2 regions of the Mesorhizobium sp. M0833 genome follow, and region 1 is predicted to be linked to the other one. Evidence: riboswitches for the same ligand, from Rfam matches in the RefSeq annotation. Region 1 holds a riboswitch; the other holds the start of a gene.
The links. A riboswitch is a leader RNA that binds a small molecule or an ion and turns the genes downstream of it on or off. The one in region 1 is predicted to bind thiamine pyrophosphate.

Region 1 (8,332 bases):
GTGCTGTCCTTCATGCAGGATCATGCTGCCGATCTCGGCATCAACCCGAAACGCATCGCCGTCGCAGGCGACAGCGCCGGCGGCAATCTGGCCACTGTGCTCAGCCTCATTGCGCGTGAGGACAAACATCCGCTGACGGCGCAACTGCTGCTCTACCCCAACACCGATGCCGCGCAGACGGCGGACAGCTATCGTCGCTTTGCCGACGGTTTTGGCCTGACCGCCACGACCATGGCCTGGTTCCGCGACCACTATGTCCGCGACGCCGCCGATGTGGGCGATTGGCGCGTCTCGCCGCTCAAAGCCGAAAGCCTTGTTGGAGTGGCGCCCGGCTTCATCGCTATCGCCGGTCATGACATCCTCGCCGACGAGGGCGAAGCCTATGCCAGGCGCCTACAGGGCGCCGGTGTGCCGGTCGTGCTCAGGCGCTGGCCGGGCCAGATCCACGGCTTCGTCTCGATGGGCCGTCACGGGCCGGCATCACGGCAGGCGGTCGAGGCGGCGGTTGCGGCATGGCAAGGCTTCGATCGCGCTTTCGCGAAAGATCAAGCCGACTGACGCATCACCAGCGTCGCGTCGAGTTTGACCTTGGGCGCGACCGCCGTCTCGGCTTCATTGAGCAGGGCAAGCAGCGTCTCGACGCTGCGGCCGGCCATCGACGCGAAGTCCTGTGCCATGGTGGTGAGGCCGGGGCATGCGTAGCGGCTAAGCGGATGGTCGTCATGCGCGGCGACGCGCAGGTCGCAGTCGGGCTTGCGGCCGACCTTGAGTCCCCGGGCAAAGGCTGCCGCCATCAGGCCGAAGGCCAGACGGTCATTGTTGCACAGGATGGTCTTGCCCGGCAGGTCGCCATTGCTAAGCATTCTTTCCGTCTGCTCGTAGCCGATGCGCTCGAAATCCCAAGTGTAGTCCTTGGTGTTGCCGATCACGATGGGCTCATGCCCGAGCCGCTTCATCGAGGCGACATAGCTGCTCAGCCGTTCGGGCGAATTGTGATTGACGTGCGGGATGTCGAAATAAACCGGCGCGTCGCCCGAGCGGCAGAGATAGTCGACGATGGTCGCGACGCTCTGCGTGTTGTTGTTGCCGACGAAGGGCGTGTTGCCCTCGAGGTAAGTGTCGAAATAGACGATCGGGATCGCCTGCGTCAGCTTTTCGAGCGTCCGATGGTCGGAGCGCCGCCCGAGCGGCGCGACGAGCGCGCCCGAGACCTTGAGCGACAGGATGGTCCGCGTCGCCTCGACTTCGAGTTCGGTCGAGCCGTGCGAGGAGATGACGATCGGCCAGTAGCCTTCGTCGCGCAGCCGAAGCTCGATGCGGCTGACCATCTCCGAATAGAACGGATCGGTCACAGTCGGCACGACAATGCCAATGCTGCGCGTGCGCTTGCGGTTGAGGTTCCGCGCAAACAGATTAGGCTGGTAATCGGACGAGCGCAGCGCTTCCTCGATGCGCTTGCGCGTCGCCGGCTTGACGCTGGTCGGATCGTCGAAATACTTGGAGAGCGTGGGCCGGGACACGCCGCACGAACGGGCGAAATCCTCCATCGTCTTGTGCGTCATCGCCATTCAAACCCTCGCGGCATGGATTTCGGCCTGGTCCATGCGTTGTCCCCGATGATTCCCTACGGTGAGCCGGCGCGCGACTGCAAGTTGAAATTTTACACGACGCTTTGTAAATTATCAACGCGTGGACAAAAATTATTGCATGCGTAAATTTATAAATTGACGTGAAAAATACCGAGCCGTATTTACATCGGGGACGTTGCACGCGCGAGCGGCGCGGTGGATTGGAGTTTAGGCCGGAAACGAGGCCTCGGGCTTTGAGCGCCCTCGACCGTCGCTCAGATCAAGCCGTATCGAGGTGCGACCGTCATGTGCGACGATTGTTTTCTATCTTGGCACGATCTGATCTGCGCCAGTGAACGAACTTACTCGCCCCGGAGGAGTCTGGCGTCACTCTCGACAGCGAACCGCGCGTGCGCATGATCGAAGATGTGAGCGGGAGCCGTATCGTCGAGAATCTCGCGGCGAGCGACGCGGACTTAAGCTTGACTGGGCCGGGAGATGCCGCGGTCATTCGGCTGCCTTCTTCTGAAGCTGCTCGAACACAAACAGCTTGCCTTTGCGCACGCTGTTTTCGAGTGGGCTCGCGTTCGCCAGATGCGCCGCAATCGCGCTGGCCAGCATGCAGCCCGTCCCGCGCATCGATACGGCAAGTCGCGGTGTGTCAAAGCGGATTGGTTCTTGATCAAAGTGCAACAGAATATCGGTCGATCGGAGTCCCGCCGCGTGGCCGCCCTTGATCAGCAGGGCCTGCGCGCCGGCGGCCAGCAATTTCCGTCCCTGTCTCACCGCATCGCTCTCGTTCGCCGCCGGTTCAGCGCCAACAAGGAGCGCCAGCTCGAAAAGATTGGGTGTGACCAGACGGCAAAACGGCATCAGATCACGTTTCATGGCGGCGATGGCGTCCGTTTCGAGTAGCGCTCGACCTGAAGTGGAGACCAGAACCGGGTCGAGCACTGCCGGCACCTGCGGATTTTCGCGCAGCACGGCGGCAACGCCAGCCACGATCTCAGCGGTTGCGAGCATGCCGATCTTGATGGCCGTCACATTGTTGGCCTGCAGCGCAGCGCGCATCTGATCGGCCACGAGATCGGGCTGAGAAGGATGGACTGCCATGACGGTTTCGTGCGTTTGCACCGTCAGCGCGGTGACAGCCAGGCAGGTGCGCACACCAAGGGAGGAGATCGTCTCGATATCGCGTCCTATTCCGGCGCCCCCGCTGGAGTCCGAACCACTAACGACGAGCACATGCGGTTCTCGCCTCAGCGCCATTTCTCTGTCCTTTCGATCCATTCTCGCGTGCGCGTTTCGGGATCGGCGTTGAGCGTGATGTCGGTCACCACGGCCGCGCTGTCCGCACTAGCCTCAAAGACACTGTCGAGCCGGTCGGGGTTGAGGCCGCCGATGGCGACCAATGGGATCGGCGCTACCCGATGCTTCCATTTGCTGATCCGCTCGAGCCCTTGCGGCGCCCAGTTCATCTTCTTGAGGCTAGTGGGATAAATAGGCCCCAGGGCCACATAGTCCGGCTCGGCCGCTAGCGCCGTTTCCAGTTCGGTATGATCGTGGGTCGAAAGCCCGAGCTTCAATCCGGCGTACTTAATCGCCAGCAGGTCAGCCGCAGCCAAATCCTCTTGGCCGAGATGTACGAAGTCGCAGCCTTCCTCAATGGCGAGTCGCCAATAGTCGTTGACAATCAGTTGGCAACCATGGACCGCGCAGACGTCGTTCGCGCGGCGGATTTCCGAGCGCAGCGTGACCTCGTCCCTATCCTTGATGCGCAGCTGCACCAGCCTGACGCCGAGTGGCACTAGCCGTTCGATCCAGGCAGCGCTGTCGACGATCAGGTAGAAGGGATCGAGCTTCATGAAAAAACTGCTCTGCCGATCGTCGGTGTCGATGGCACGGCGACGTCGCGCGGTTCAAGCATTCCCGAACTGAAAGCCTCACGGCCGGCGTCGACCGCCTTGCCGAACGCACGCGCCATGCCGACCGGATTGGCCGCCCTGGCGACCGCTGTGTTCAGGAGGACGGCGTCAAAGCCGAGTTCCATGACGGTGGCCGCGTGCGAAGGTCGTCCCAGCCCCGCATCCACAATCAGCGGGACGCCAGGGAAATGTCCGCGCATCGAGCGCAGCGCTGTGATGTTGACCGGCCCCAGCGCCGAACCGATCGGCGCGCACCATGGCATCAAGACCTTGCAGCCCGCCTCCAGCAGCCGCTCGGCGACGACAAGGTCATCGGTGGTATAAGGGAATACATCAAAACCGTCCTCGCACAGGATGCGCGCGGCTTTGACCAGGCCGAACACGTCCGGCTGCAGCGTGTCGTGATTGCCGATCACTTCGAGCTTGATCCAGCTGGTGCCGAAGACCTCGCGCGCCATTTTCGCGGTCGTGACCGCTTCCTTGACGGAGTGACAGCCAGCAGTGTTGGGCAGGATTCTGACGCCGAGCGAGCGGATCAGTGACCAGAATTTTTCGCCAGCCCTGCCGCCTGCCATCTCGCGGCGCAGCGAGACGGTCACCACCGAGGTTCCCGACGCCTTGACGGCCTCGGCAAGGATGGCCGGCGAAGGATATTGAGCGGTACCGAGAAGCAGGCGCGACGGAAGCTCGGTTCCATAAAGCTCTAACATGGTCTAACCGCCTTGCATGGGCGAGAGGATTTCGATCCGGTCGCCGTCGCTCAACTGGAATTCCGCCCGCTTGGCTTTGTGCACGAGGTCGCTGTTGACCGCCGTCGCCAGCCAATCGCCCTCATAGTCGAGCGCGGCAAGCAGTTCGGCCAGCGTGGCGGCGGCAACCTCATGCGCTTCGCCGTTGACCATCAGTTTCATGAGCAAGTTCCTTGGTTGCGTCTTGATTGAAAACGAGGTCGGCAGCCTGGCGCGCCATGGCAGGGGCGAGAAGAAAACCATGGCGATAGAGTCCATTGATCGCGACGGAAGTTCCAAGTGCCTCCACGCGCGGCAGATTGTCGGGAAAGGCTGGACGGATGCCGACACCTGTTTCAACGATCCCGGCCTCGCCAAAAGCCGGGTGGAGGGCATAGGCGGCACCGAGCAGTTCCATCATCGAACGCGCCGTCACCGGTCCGGCGGACTGGCTTTCAACCATAGTCGCGCCGATCATAAACTGCGTGTCGGCACGCGGCACCGCATAAAGCGGAAAGCGCGGATGCAGCAGCCTGACCGGGCGCGACAGCGAGAGATCAGGCGTGCGCAGGATCAGCATTTCGCCGCGAACGCCGCGCAGCCTGTCATCGGCTGCTGCGATTCCAGTGCAGTCGATCTGACGATCGAAACCGGAAACAGGCTGGGCGTCGGCGCCGAAGCGGAATTCGACGCCCATGGCCGCGAGCTTGTCGTGAAGTGCTACCATCGCCTGGCGCGGGTCGAGATGAGCCTCATCGGGGAAGAGCAATCCGCGCCAGAAGCGGCCGGCGAGGTCGGGTTCCAGGAGTGAAATTTCGTCTTCGGCGACCCGCCGATATCCCGACGTGCGGCTGGCGAACCGGTCGAGCTCGCCAGTATCACGCAGCGCGGCCACGACCAACGTTCCGGCACGTATCACCTGACCCGGTAGCACCGCATCCCACCAGTCGGCAGCATCGCGTCCGAGATCCAGCACCGGCTGCTCGGCGCTTTCACGCTCGCACCATGGCGCGAGCATACCACCGGCGAACCACGACGCATTGCCCTCGATGGCAGGCCTTGTCTCGGCAACGGTGGTCGCCGCGCCGCGTGCGGCGAGCTCGAAGGCGGCGGTGAGGCCGGCAACGCCGGCCCCTTTGACCAGCACCCTCATGATGGCGCACGCGCCTGTGGCATGGCCGGTGCGCGGGTCTCGTCAGCCGGTATGTAGAGATCGCCGCCCTCGCGGTATTTCGCCGCCATCGCCGCCATGCCCTCCTTCTGCGCCTCGGCGCGGATGTCGTGGGAGATACGCATCGAGCAGAATTTCGGCCCGCACATCGAGCAGAAATGCGCCAGCTTGTGCGCCTCCTTGGGCAAGGTCTGATCGTGGAAGGACCGCGCGGTTTCGGGATCGAGCGACAGGTTGAACTGGTCCTCCCAGCGGAATTCGAAGCGCGCGCGGGAAAGGGCATCATCCCTGACTTTCGCCGCCGGATGACCTTTTGCCAGGTCGGCGGCATGGGCAGCTATCTTGTAGGTGATCACGCCGATCTTGACGTCGTTGCGATCGGGAAGGCCGAGATGCTCCTTGGGCGTGACGTAGCAGAGCATGGCGGTGCCGAACCAACCGATCATCGCCGCGCCGATGCCTGAGGTGATGTGGTCGTAGCCCGGTGCGATGTCGGTCGTCAGCGGCCCAAGCGTATAGAAGGGCGCCTCGCCGCAGACTTCGAGCTGCTTGTCCATGTTCTCCTTGATCTTGTGCATGGGAACATGGCCCGGCCCCTCGATCATGACCTGGCAATCCTTGGCCCAGGCGATCTTTGTCAACTCGCCGAGCGTTTCCAGTTCGGCGAATTGTGCTGCGTCATTGGCGTCGGCGATCGAGCCGGGACGAAGGCCGTCGCCCAGCGAAAAGGACACGTCATAGCCGCGGCAAATGTCGCAGATCTCGGCGAAATGTTCGTAGAGGAAGCTTTCCCGGTGATGGTGCAGGCACCATCTGGCCATGATCGAGCCACCGCGCGAGACGATGCCCGTGACCCGGTCAACGGTCAGCGGGATGTAGTGCAGCCGCACGCCCGCATGGATGGTGAAATAGTCGACGCCCTGTTCGGCCTGCTCGATCAGCGTGTCGCGGTAGACCTCCCAGGTCAGATCCTCGGCAATGCCGCCAACCTTCTCGAGCGCCTGGTAGAGCGGCACCGTGCCGATCGGCACCGGCGAGTTGCGCACGATCCAGTCGCGGATGTTGTGGATGTTGCGGCCGGTCGACAGGTCCATCACCGTATCGGCGCCCCAGCGGATCGCCCACACCATCTTTTCGACCTCTTCGGCCATGGACGAGGTGACGGCGGAGTTACCGATATTGGCGTTGATCTTGACCAGGAAATTGCGACCGATGATCATCGGTTCGCTCTCGGGATGGTTGATGTTGGCGGGAATGATTGCGCGTCCGCGCGCCACCTCCTCTCGGACGAATTCCGGCGTCACGAAATCGGGCAGCGTCGCGCCGAAAGCCTCGCCGTCACGCTCAAGCTTGCCATGCAGGATCTCTCGACCAAGGTTCTCGCGGATGGCGACGAACTCCATTTCGGGCGTGATGATGCCGGCGCGCGCATAGGCAAGCTGTGTCACCGCCTTGCCGACCCTGGCCCTGAGTGGCCGGTTGCGAATGGGAAATTCTGGCGTCAGGCGTTCGCCCGTAGCGAACCCGTTGTCCTCCGGCCGGACATGGCGCCCGTCACAGGCCTCGACATCACCGCGCGCCAAAATCCATTCGTGGCGAAGTCGGGCTAGGCCTTTTTCGATGCTGGTTTCGACAGCCGGGTCGGTATAAGGGCCGGACGGATCGTAGACGGTGACGGGCGGCTCGCCGGCCGTCGGATGGACGGAGATTTCGCGCATCGGCACCCTGATCTGTGGGTGGATGGTGCCGCGCTTGTGGATTTTCCGTGAGGCAGGCAGCGGTCCCGTTGAGACGGCTGGGGTGAGGGCATTCATCTTGAGGCTCCTTTGCTCATGCATTGGAGACCCAGTTCTGTGCCGGAAGGATGAAAAGACGCTTTGGTTGACCTGCCGAAACAGGACCTGGGGCGTAAACTCCCGCAAAGCGCTTGCACCGTCCCTACGCCAGTATGAACTGGATCAGGTTCAACGGGTCACTGCGCCGCGAAAGCCAGCAGTATCTCAGCCCCTTGCCGGGACCCCCCTGGTGAATGCCTCAGGTTGAACGGGCCGGCGTCGATTTGTCAAGCGCATTTGGGCCGAGGCCGTGATCGGCGGTCGGTCAGACGGTGCGGAAAAAACTCGACAAACCAAGAGTTGGTGACGAAGGCCGGGATAAGGATCGCAACCGTTGGCCTGAAGATCCTTGTGAAGGTTACGCCTTCACTTGCCACCAAAGGTTTGCGCGTAGATGGCCTCGATTCTCCCTGCCTCCTCATTGGTCAGCGCGGCGAATTCCTTTTCGCATGCGCGATTGGACAGATGGCCACCATTCTGGTGAAGGAAACGGAAGAGCAGGTCCGTCAGCCGCTCGGGCATGTCGATAGAGGCGTCCACCTGCCGCCGAAATTGGTCATAGCGCTGCAAAAAAGCGGTTTCCTCCGGAAGGTCCCGTTCGATCGTCCGCTGAACGCAGGCATAGAGGAATTCGGCGTGTGGGGTTGCATCGAAGAAACGGTAGAAATCACCGGTGTCATTCAGAACCCGGACGTTGAATTCGGGCGTCGGTTCCCATTCAACCAACGGCAGAAGGCGTTGCGAATAGCTCTCGAGCACGCCCCTGTACTCGTTGATCTTGTCCTGGATCGCCGCTGAGACGGGAAAGACCACTCCCGGCGGATTGAAACCGTGCATGGCAAGAACGTGGTGGATTAGGTAGCGGTGAATGCGGCCGTTTCCGTCCTCGAACGGGTGGATGTAGACAAAGCCGAAGGCGAGAATTGCGGCGGCTATAACTGCATCAAGGTTTTGCGCCGCGCCTTGATCGAAGGCCACCATTCCATCAATTAGCTGCGGCAGGTCCTCGGGCCGAGCGCTGATATGATCGGGCAGGGGCATGCGGTTGTCTCGGTCATGCCCACCGACGAATCCTCCTTCTTTTTGGAAGCCCAGTCTGACGAAA
Region 2 (8,332 bases), on a different contig from region 1:
CGCGCATATGCGGCTGGTCATTTCCATGGCGTCGCGGTTTCGCCACTACGGCCTTCCGCTGGGCGACCTGATCCAGGAAGGCCATGTCGGGCTGCTGGAGGCCGCGGCCCGTTTCGAGCCCGAGCGCGAGGTGCGGTTCTCGACCTATGCGACATGGTGGATCCGCGCCTCGATGCAGGACTATATCCTGCGCAACTGGTCGATCGTGCGCGGCGGCACCAGCTCCGCGCAAAAGGCGCTGTTCTTCAATTTGCGGCGTCTGCGCGCCCGCCTGGCAAACGGCGCCGAGCAGACGTCGAATGCCACGCTCTACCGCGAAGTGTCGGCGGCTCTCGGGGTATCGGAGGCCGATGTGGCGATGATGGATTCCCGCCTTTCGGCGCCGGACAGCTCGCTCAACACGCCGCTTGCCGACGACGCGGGCGCAACCGAGCGGATGGAGTTCCTGGTTTCGGATGACCCGCTGCCCGATGAGGTCGTCGGCGACACGATCGACGTCGAACGCCGCTCGGTTTGGCTGAAGACGGCGCTCGGCGCTCTCAATGCGCGCGAGCTCAGGATTATCGAGGAGCGCCGGCTGAGCGACGAGGGCGCGACGCTCGAAGCGCTCGGCGAGACGCTCGGCATCTCCAAGGAACGTGTCCGCCAGATCGAGGCGCGCGCCATGGAAAAGCTCAAGGCGGCGCTGGTAAAGCAGAATCCGGAATTTCTCGCAGCCTGAATCGCGTCGGCTGCTATTTGTCGGTGACGATCTTGACCTTGTCGCCGGCCGAAACCGCGGCACCCGGCGACAGCGCGTTGAGTACCCTGAACAAATCCAGCTTGCGGTCGACGCCGACCATCTGCGCGGCCAGCGAGCCCATTGTCTGGCCGGGCTGCACCGTGACGATGCGGATACGCAGCGGCTTCAGCGCAGCCTTCTCGGCTGCACTCAGAATACGGAACGAGCCGCTGACCGAGCGCGCCACCATGCTCAGCGAGGTGCTGGCCGACGGTGCAGCAGTCAGCAAGCGGTAGACCTGGCCGCCGGCGCGGATCACCGCAATATCGAATTGCCAGCCATCGGCGCCGGCATGCGCGGTCGCCGCTTCGTTGCCGTTGATCGTTTCCTGACGCACGCTGCTGTCGTCGAGGCCGGCAACCCAGCCGCTGCGGATGTAGTCGGTCAGCGAGCGGTCCTTGTCGATCGAAACGCCGTCGAAGCGGATTGCCATGTCGCCCGGGCCTGTGGCCGTCACCGCCGCCGCCGAATTGTCGATGATGAAGCCGTTGGGCACTGAGAACGACACGCCGAGGCCAGGATGCAGGAAGGTTTCGCCGCGCACATAGCCTTCCTCCGGCGTGTCGCCGTAGAGCAGCCCGTCTATGCCGGCAAGGAATGAATCGCGGTCGCGCGACCCGACACCGGGCGCGCCGAACTGGCGGGCGTGGCGCTGCGCGAGATCGATACGCTGCGGCGTATTTGGGTGCGTCGCCAGGAAGTCGAGGCTGGCGTCGGTGGCGCCGCTGATCGAGCGGAAATCGGTATAGGCCGACATCGACTGCAGGAAGCGGCCGGCGGCGTAGGGGTCGAAACCGGCTTCGCCGATCGACTTGATGCCGATGGCATCGGCCTCCAGCTCCTGATTGCGCGAGAACTGGGCCAGCCTCAGCTTGCCGCGGATCAGCGCCGCCTTGGCCGTCGGGTTGTCGCCGAGCACGTCCGAAACGACCTTGGTCGCCAACCCCTCTTCGGCTTCCAGCTGCTGGCGCTGCAGGCCGTGATTGGCCGTAACGTGGCCCATCTCATGCGCGATGACGGCGGCAAGCTCGGCTGAATCGTTGGCCAACGCCAGCAGGCCGCGGGTGATGTAGAGATAGCCGCCCGGCAGCGCGAAGGCATTGACGTTGGGCGAGTTGAGGATGGTGATGCGGTAGGTCTGGGTTGGGTTGGCCGACACCACGGTCAGCCTGCCGACGACCTTGGCCACCATGCGCTCGAGCTTGGGGTCGGAATACTCGCCGCCATAGGTGGCGAGGATGCGCGGGTGCTGCGCCTTCGCCAGTTCGGCGAGCCTGCTGTTAGCGGCGACATTGTCGACCGTAATCGGCTTGTCGGAGGGCTGGAAGCCCGATTCCTGCACGTCGGGAGGCGTGAACATCTGGCAGCTTGCCAGCGCCACGGCAAGACCGGCCAGCGCCAGAAAGCGCGCCAGCGGTTTCACCCTCCGATTGTCGATGCCGGTCGGCAGATCGGCTTCCTTTCAAGTCCCGGGACGTGACCGCGAAAATCGGGCGCGATTTCCGGAAAGCATCACGCGCAAAATCAAGTGCTACGGCGTCCTTCGTGCGTCCGACAGATACGAGGCAGCAAGGGCAAATCACGGTCTAAGCCGGACCAGCTCCTGGCGGACCTAGCCACACTACCTCGACCATGGCAAGCAAGCGCCGCTTCGCCTTCCTTCGGTTTGACCATAAATTATGTCCGCTTCCGGGCAACATCTCGTGATCCAGCTGCAAACGGACCCGAGCCGATATAGCGTCGGAATGCCTCCGGTCCAGCCCCAACGAAAAAATCGGCGGCGGCGCCGGTCGCGGCAACCGTGCCACCGTCCAGGAAAACCATGTTTTGGCCGATACGGCGCGCATCGTCCGGCTGGTGCGTGACGAATAGCACCGTCATGCGCTGCTCCGAATGGACGTCGGCCACCAGGTCGAGCATGTCGTCGCGCAGTGCCGGTCCGAGCGAAGCGAACGGCTCGTCGAGCAAGAGTACCGGCCGGTCGCGCACTAAAACCCGGGCGAGCGCGACGCGCTGCCGCTCGCCGCCGGAGAGTTCGCGCGGCAGTCGGCTTTCCTTGCCGGCCAGGCCGACGCGCTTCAGCGCTGCGGCGATTGCGGCGCGGTCAGCCTCGCTCAGCCTGAGCGAAGGCGAGCGGCCGAGCCCGACATTCTGCTCGAGGGACAGATGGGCAAACAGGTTGTTTTCCTGGAACACCATCGATACCGGCCGCGCTGATGGCGGCGCGGTGCTGACGTCGGCGCCGCCGATGAGCACGCGGCCTGACCGTGGCGCCTCGAAACCGGCCACCAGATTAAGCAGTGTCGACTTTCCCGAACCGCTCGGCCCCATGATGGCGGTGATTTCCGACGCCGGGAAATCGACATCGAATATAAGCGGCGTTTCACCATAGCTGAACGAGACATTATCGAGCCGCACGGCCGCGCCTTTTTCCACCGAAATGGACCGTTCCGGGCTGATCGGCATCATGTTTTCTCCCTCCTTCCCATCCAGTCCGCGGTCAGCACCAGCGCCAGGCAGACAAGGCCGAGCAGCAGCGCCAGCCCGGCCGCATCCTCGGTGCGGTAACTGCCCATGCGGGCCAGCAGCAGGTAGGGCAAGGTTTGCACGGAATCGCTGCCGAACAGCGCAATGACGCCAAGATCGCCGAGCGACAGCGCCATGGCGAAAGCGAAGCCGGTGGCGAGCGGCCGCCGCAGCGACGGCCAGTCGACCAGCCGCAACCGGTTCCAGCCCGAGATGCCAAGCTGTGCGCAAAGCCGTTCGTGGCGTTCGCTCGCCGCGTCATAGGCAGGGCGGATGGCGCGGATGGCGAACGGCATCGCCATCACCGCATTGACCGCAACGACCATGACAGGGGCGATCGCAAAGACATCGCTGACGGTGCGCAGGAAGAGGAACCAGCCGGCGCCGATGACGATGGGCGGCACCACCAGGACGAACCCCGCACCGGTGTCGGCCAGATGTTCGAGCACCGTCCGCCCGCCTGTCCGCCGGGTGAGCGCCAGCGCCCGGCGCGCCATGACCAGCGACAGCGACAGCGCCAGGGAGAGCAGCGCCGATAAGACGGACAGCGCGGCACTGGTCGCCGTCGCTTGCCGCACCGCGCTCTCGCCGGCAAGGCGGCCGAGATCGGCGCCAAGCCCGGCCGCCAGCGTGGCCGCCATCGGCCCGGCGACAAAGAACAGTGCCAGCCCGATCACCAGCGCGTTCAGCACGGTCTCGGCCGCACCGGCTGAAAAATACCGGCGCGGCGCCACCGGCAGATTGGCGTCGCCGGTCATATTGGCGCCAAGCCGCGTCAAGGCCAGCACGACCACGAAGGTCAGGGCAATCTGCAGCAGGGTCAGCGTCACAGCCCGCGCCGGGTCGAAGTCGAAACGCAGCGCCTGGTAGATGGCAACCTCCAGCGTCGTCGCGCTGGGTCCGCCGCCGAGCGTAAGCACGATGGTGAAGGAGGTGATGCACAGCATGAAAACGAGCCCGGCAACGCCCGGCAAGGCCGCACGCAGCGGCGGCGATTCGATCAGCCGGAAGGCCGGCACAGCACCCATGCCAAGCTGGCCCGCCAGCCGCCATTGGTCGGCCGGCACGGTCTGCAACGCCTCCAGGAACAGCCGCGTCGCCAGCGGCAGGTTGAAGAAGACATGGGCGACGAGTATGCCCGACAGGCCATAGATGCCGGGCCAGCTCTGGCCGCCTAGCGCGCCCAGCGTGCCGGCAAAATAGCCGGCGCGGCCATAGAGCGCCAAGACACCGAGTGCGGCAACAATGGCCGGCAGCGCCAGTGGCACGGCGAAAAGCTGCAGGATAAAGCCTCGCCCGAAAAACTGTGGATGCCGCGACAGGGCACGCGCGACGAACAGCGCTGGCGCGACGGAGAGCAGGGTCGACAGCAGAGCCTGCCAGAGCGTGAAACGGACGATACGCAAGAGATACGAATCGAAGGCGGAGGCGACACCGGACGGGTCACGTGTGGCTTCGACGACGAGCCCGGTGAATGCACCGCCGATCAGCAACGCGATGGCGGCGAGCGCGACGATGCCGGCGGTGATGCGGGAGTCAGATGATGGTGCGCGTTGCACGCTAGACCACCAGATTCGAGATTCTTAGTGAGGATTGCGTTCCTTCGCGCCCCCCTCTGTCCTGCCGGACATCTCCCCCACAAGGGGGGAGATCGGACGGCACGGCGGCTTTCGCCAGTCGCCGATGTTGCTGGAATGAGCGGAGCGCTGAAACTGCCAATCTCACCCCTTGTGGGGGAGATGTCCGGCAGGACAGAGGGGGGCGCCGTAGAGCGATCATCTTCGATCAATCGGCCAAAGCTACTTGCTCATCGCCGCCAGCCACTCATCGACCCAGGCCTTGCGGTGGGCCGCGACGTCCTCCGGGCTGAACAGCAAGGTCTTGGTCGGTTTGACAAGCTTGTCGAACGCCGGATTGAGCGGCTTGTCGGTCTTGCCGGCCGGGAACATCCAGTTGGTTTCGGGAATGACATCCTGGAATTTCGGTCCGGTCATGAAGGCGATGAACTTTTCCGCCAGCGGGTTCTTCGCGCCCTTGGTGGTGATCCCCGCAACTTCGATCTGCAGGTATTCGCCTTCCTCGAAGGACGCCGCCTGGTAGCGCTCGGTGTTTTCGGCGACCATGTGGTAGGCCGGCGACGTGGTATACGACAGCACCATCGGCGCCTCGCCCTTGGTGAACAGACCGTAGGCCTCGCTCCAGCCTGGCGTCACCGTCAGCACCTTTGCCTTGAGCTTGGCCCAGGCTTCGGGCGCCTTGTCGCCATAGACCGACTTGACCCACAACAGCAGGCCAAGGCCCGGCGTCGAGGTGCGCGGGTCCTGGATGACGATCTTCTCTCCGGCATCGCCCTCGACCAATTCCCTGAGGCTGTTCGGCGGGTTCTTCAGTTTTTCGGTATCGTAGACGACGGCGAAATAGCCATAGTCGAACGGCACGAAAATATCGTCGCGCCAGTCGCCCGGCACGCTGACATCCGATATGGTGCCATGCGGCGAAAACAGGCCGGTTGCCTTGGCGTCCGCCGTCAAATTGGTATCGAGGCCAAGCACGATATCGGCCTTGGTGGCGGCCCCTTCCAGCTTCACACGGTTGAGCAGCGCCACGCCGTCAGCGACCGAGACGAATTCGATGACGCAACTGCACTCGGCCTCGAAGGCCTTCTTCACCGCCGGTCCCGGACCCCAATCGGCGGTGAAGCTTTCATAGGTATAGATGGTCAGTCTATCCTGTGCCGATGCCTGCCCTGGCAGGGCGAGCGCGGATGCCGCAAGCAGGACAATCGGGACAAGAGAGTGGAAAAAACTGCGCATCGGCGCCTCCTTCGTTCGCGTTGAAAGGAATTGAGGCGTCGGGCTGTCCGAAACGTCTAATCCCTCCGCCGGTACAAACCGGATCAGGTTCAGCGGGTTGGCAGTCTTGCCTCTCAGCCGGTCCGCGAAGATCGCGTCCGGCACCCCGTTAGAGCGTCTCGACACATAGGCCCGGCCGAAGTGCCGCGCAAGCGGAAGTTTGCCGGGCATCCAAAGCCCAGCCTTCCGTTTCGTCTGCCGTTTCATCTTCCGTTTCATTCTTCCGTTTCTGGGGCAGGGCTGGTAAGGGCCACGAGATATGAGCAAATTCACCATCCTGCTTGGCGGCGATCTCATCCGCACGCCGCTGCTCGACCGCCAGGTCGAAGGCTCGCGCGTCATCGCTGCGGATGCCGGCATCGGCCATGCCCGTATGCTGGGCCTGAGGCCGGAACTCTGGGTCGGCGATTTCGATTCCGTGCCTGCCGAGTTGCCGGAGGATCTGGCCGCTGTGCCACGGCAGGTGTTTTCCGCCGAAAAGGACAAGACCGACGGTGAACTCGCTATCGCCGCCGCGCTCGAACGCGGCGCGACCAGCCTTGTGCTCGCAGGTGCTTTCGGCGGCAAACGCACCGATCACATCTTCCTGCATCTGGCGCTGAGCGTCCGGCTGGCGGAAGGCGGGACGGACGTGCTTTTGACCAGCGGCGCACAGGAAGGCATTCCCTTGCTGCCCGGAAAGACTGGCTTCGACTATGCCGACGGCACGCTGTTTTCGGTGCTCGGCTTCTCCGATCTCGCCGGCCTGAGCGTCACCGGTGCCAAATGGCCGCTCGACCATGTCGAGGTTGCGTTCGGCTCGTCGCTGACCATTTCCAACGAGGTCAGGGGCCGGTTGGAAATCGCGCTGGCCAGCGGCCGCGCGCTGCTGCTCGCGCATCCTTTTCCCTTACCTGAAAGCTGACATGGCACCGCCGCTTCTCAATCTCGACGGGATAAAGCTGACCTTTGGCGGCACGCCGCTGCTCGACGGTGCCGCCCTGACGGCCTCAGCTGGCGACAAGATCGCCCTGGTCGGCCGCAACGGTTCGGGCAAGTCGACGCTGCTCAAGATCGCCGCCGGGCTGATCGAGCCGCAGGACGGTGAAGTCTTCCGCCAGCCTTCGGCAACCGTGCGCTACTTGCCGCAAATGCCCGACATGGAAGGTTTTGCGACCGTCCGCGCCTATGTCGAGGCGGGGCTCGGGCCCGCCGACGATCCCTATCGCGCCACCTATCTGATGGAGCATCTCGGCCTGACCGGCGAAGAACGGCCGAACGACCTCTCCGGCGGCGAGGCGAGGCGTGCGGCACTCGCCCGCGTCATGGCGCCGGAGCCCGACATTCTCCTCCTCGATGAGCCGACAAACCATCTTGACCTGTCGGTCATCGAATGGCTGGAGGAGGAGCTTGCCCGCACCTCCTCGGCACTGGTCGTCATCTCGCATGACCGCCGTTTTCTCGAGCGCGTGTCACGCGCCACAATCTGGCTCGACCGCGGCCAGACCCGCCGTCTCGACAAGGGCTTTGGCTGTTTCGAGGAATGGCGCGACACGGTGCTGGAGGAGGAAGAGCGCGAGCAGCACAAGCTCGGTCGCCAGATCGTGCGCGAGGAGCACTGGCTGCGCTATGGCGTGACAGCGCGGCGCAAGCGCAACATGCGCCGGCTCGGTGAGTTGCAGACCATGCGCCAGCGCTTTCGCGGTCATCGCGGCGCCGAGGGTGCGGCGACGATGACAGCCAGCGACGCCGCCGAATCCGGCAAGCTGGTGATAGAGGCCAGGAACATCGAGAAGAGCTTTGGCGATCTGATCGTGGTCAAGGGATTTTCGACCCGCATCCAGCGCGGCGATCGCGTTGGCTTGGTCGGGCCGAACGGCGCTGGCAAGACGACGCTGTTGAAGATGCTGACCGGCGAATTGAAGCCGGACGCAGGCACGGTGCGGCTCGGCACCAATCTGGAGATCGCCACACTCGACCAGAAGCGCGAGGCCGTCGACCCGCAGGAGACACTGGCGCAGTATCTCACCGACGGTCGCGGCGAGAACCTCGTCATCAATGGCGAACAGCGCCACGTCGTCTCTTACATGAAAGACTTCCTGTTCAAGCCGGAACAGGCGCGCACGCCGGTGCGCGAGCTTTCGGGCGGCGAGCGGGCACGGCTGATTCTCGCCCGCGTTTTGGCGCGGCCGGC

Region 2: linked by a shared signal. The riboswitch ahead of thiB (thiamine ABC transporter substrate binding subunit) and the one ahead of thiC (phosphomethylpyrimidine synthase ThiC) in region 1 are both predicted to bind thiamine pyrophosphate.

The regions. Positions count from the first base shown of each region.
Region 1 covers NZ_JAMYOQ010000046.1:14,283-22,614, forward strand. The annotation lists gene NKH98_RS30465 (alpha/beta hydrolase) at 1-558, shown strand, start outside; gene NKH98_RS30470 (LacI family DNA-binding transcriptional regulator) at 546-1,568, opposite strand; gene NKH98_RS30475 (hydroxymethylpyrimidine/phosphomethylpyrimidine kinase) at 2,076-2,837, opposite strand; gene NKH98_RS30480 (thiamine phosphate synthase) at 2,828-3,433, opposite strand; gene NKH98_RS30485 (thiazole synthase) at 3,430-4,203, opposite strand; gene thiS (sulfur carrier protein ThiS) at 4,207-4,404, opposite strand; gene thiO (glycine oxidase ThiO) at 4,373-5,374, opposite strand; gene thiC (phosphomethylpyrimidine synthase ThiC) at 5,371-7,206, opposite strand; TPP riboswitch at 7,310-7,426, opposite strand; gene NKH98_RS30505 (Fic family protein) at 7,594-8,332, opposite strand, start outside.
Region 2 covers NZ_JAMYOQ010000002.1:122,337-130,668, forward strand. The annotation lists gene NKH98_RS02740 (RNA polymerase factor sigma-32) at 1-721, shown strand, start outside; gene NKH98_RS02745 (M48 family metalloprotease) at 735-2,204, opposite strand; gene thiQ (thiamine ABC transporter ATP-binding protein) at 2,459-3,250, opposite strand; gene thiP (thiamine/thiamine pyrophosphate ABC transporter permease) at 3,247-4,866, opposite strand; gene thiB (thiamine ABC transporter substrate binding subunit) at 5,107-6,120, opposite strand; TPP riboswitch at 6,164-6,278, opposite strand; gene NKH98_RS02765 (thiamine diphosphokinase) at 6,419-7,063, shown strand; gene NKH98_RS02770 (ABC-F family ATP-binding cassette domain-containing protein) at 7,065-8,332, shown strand, end outside.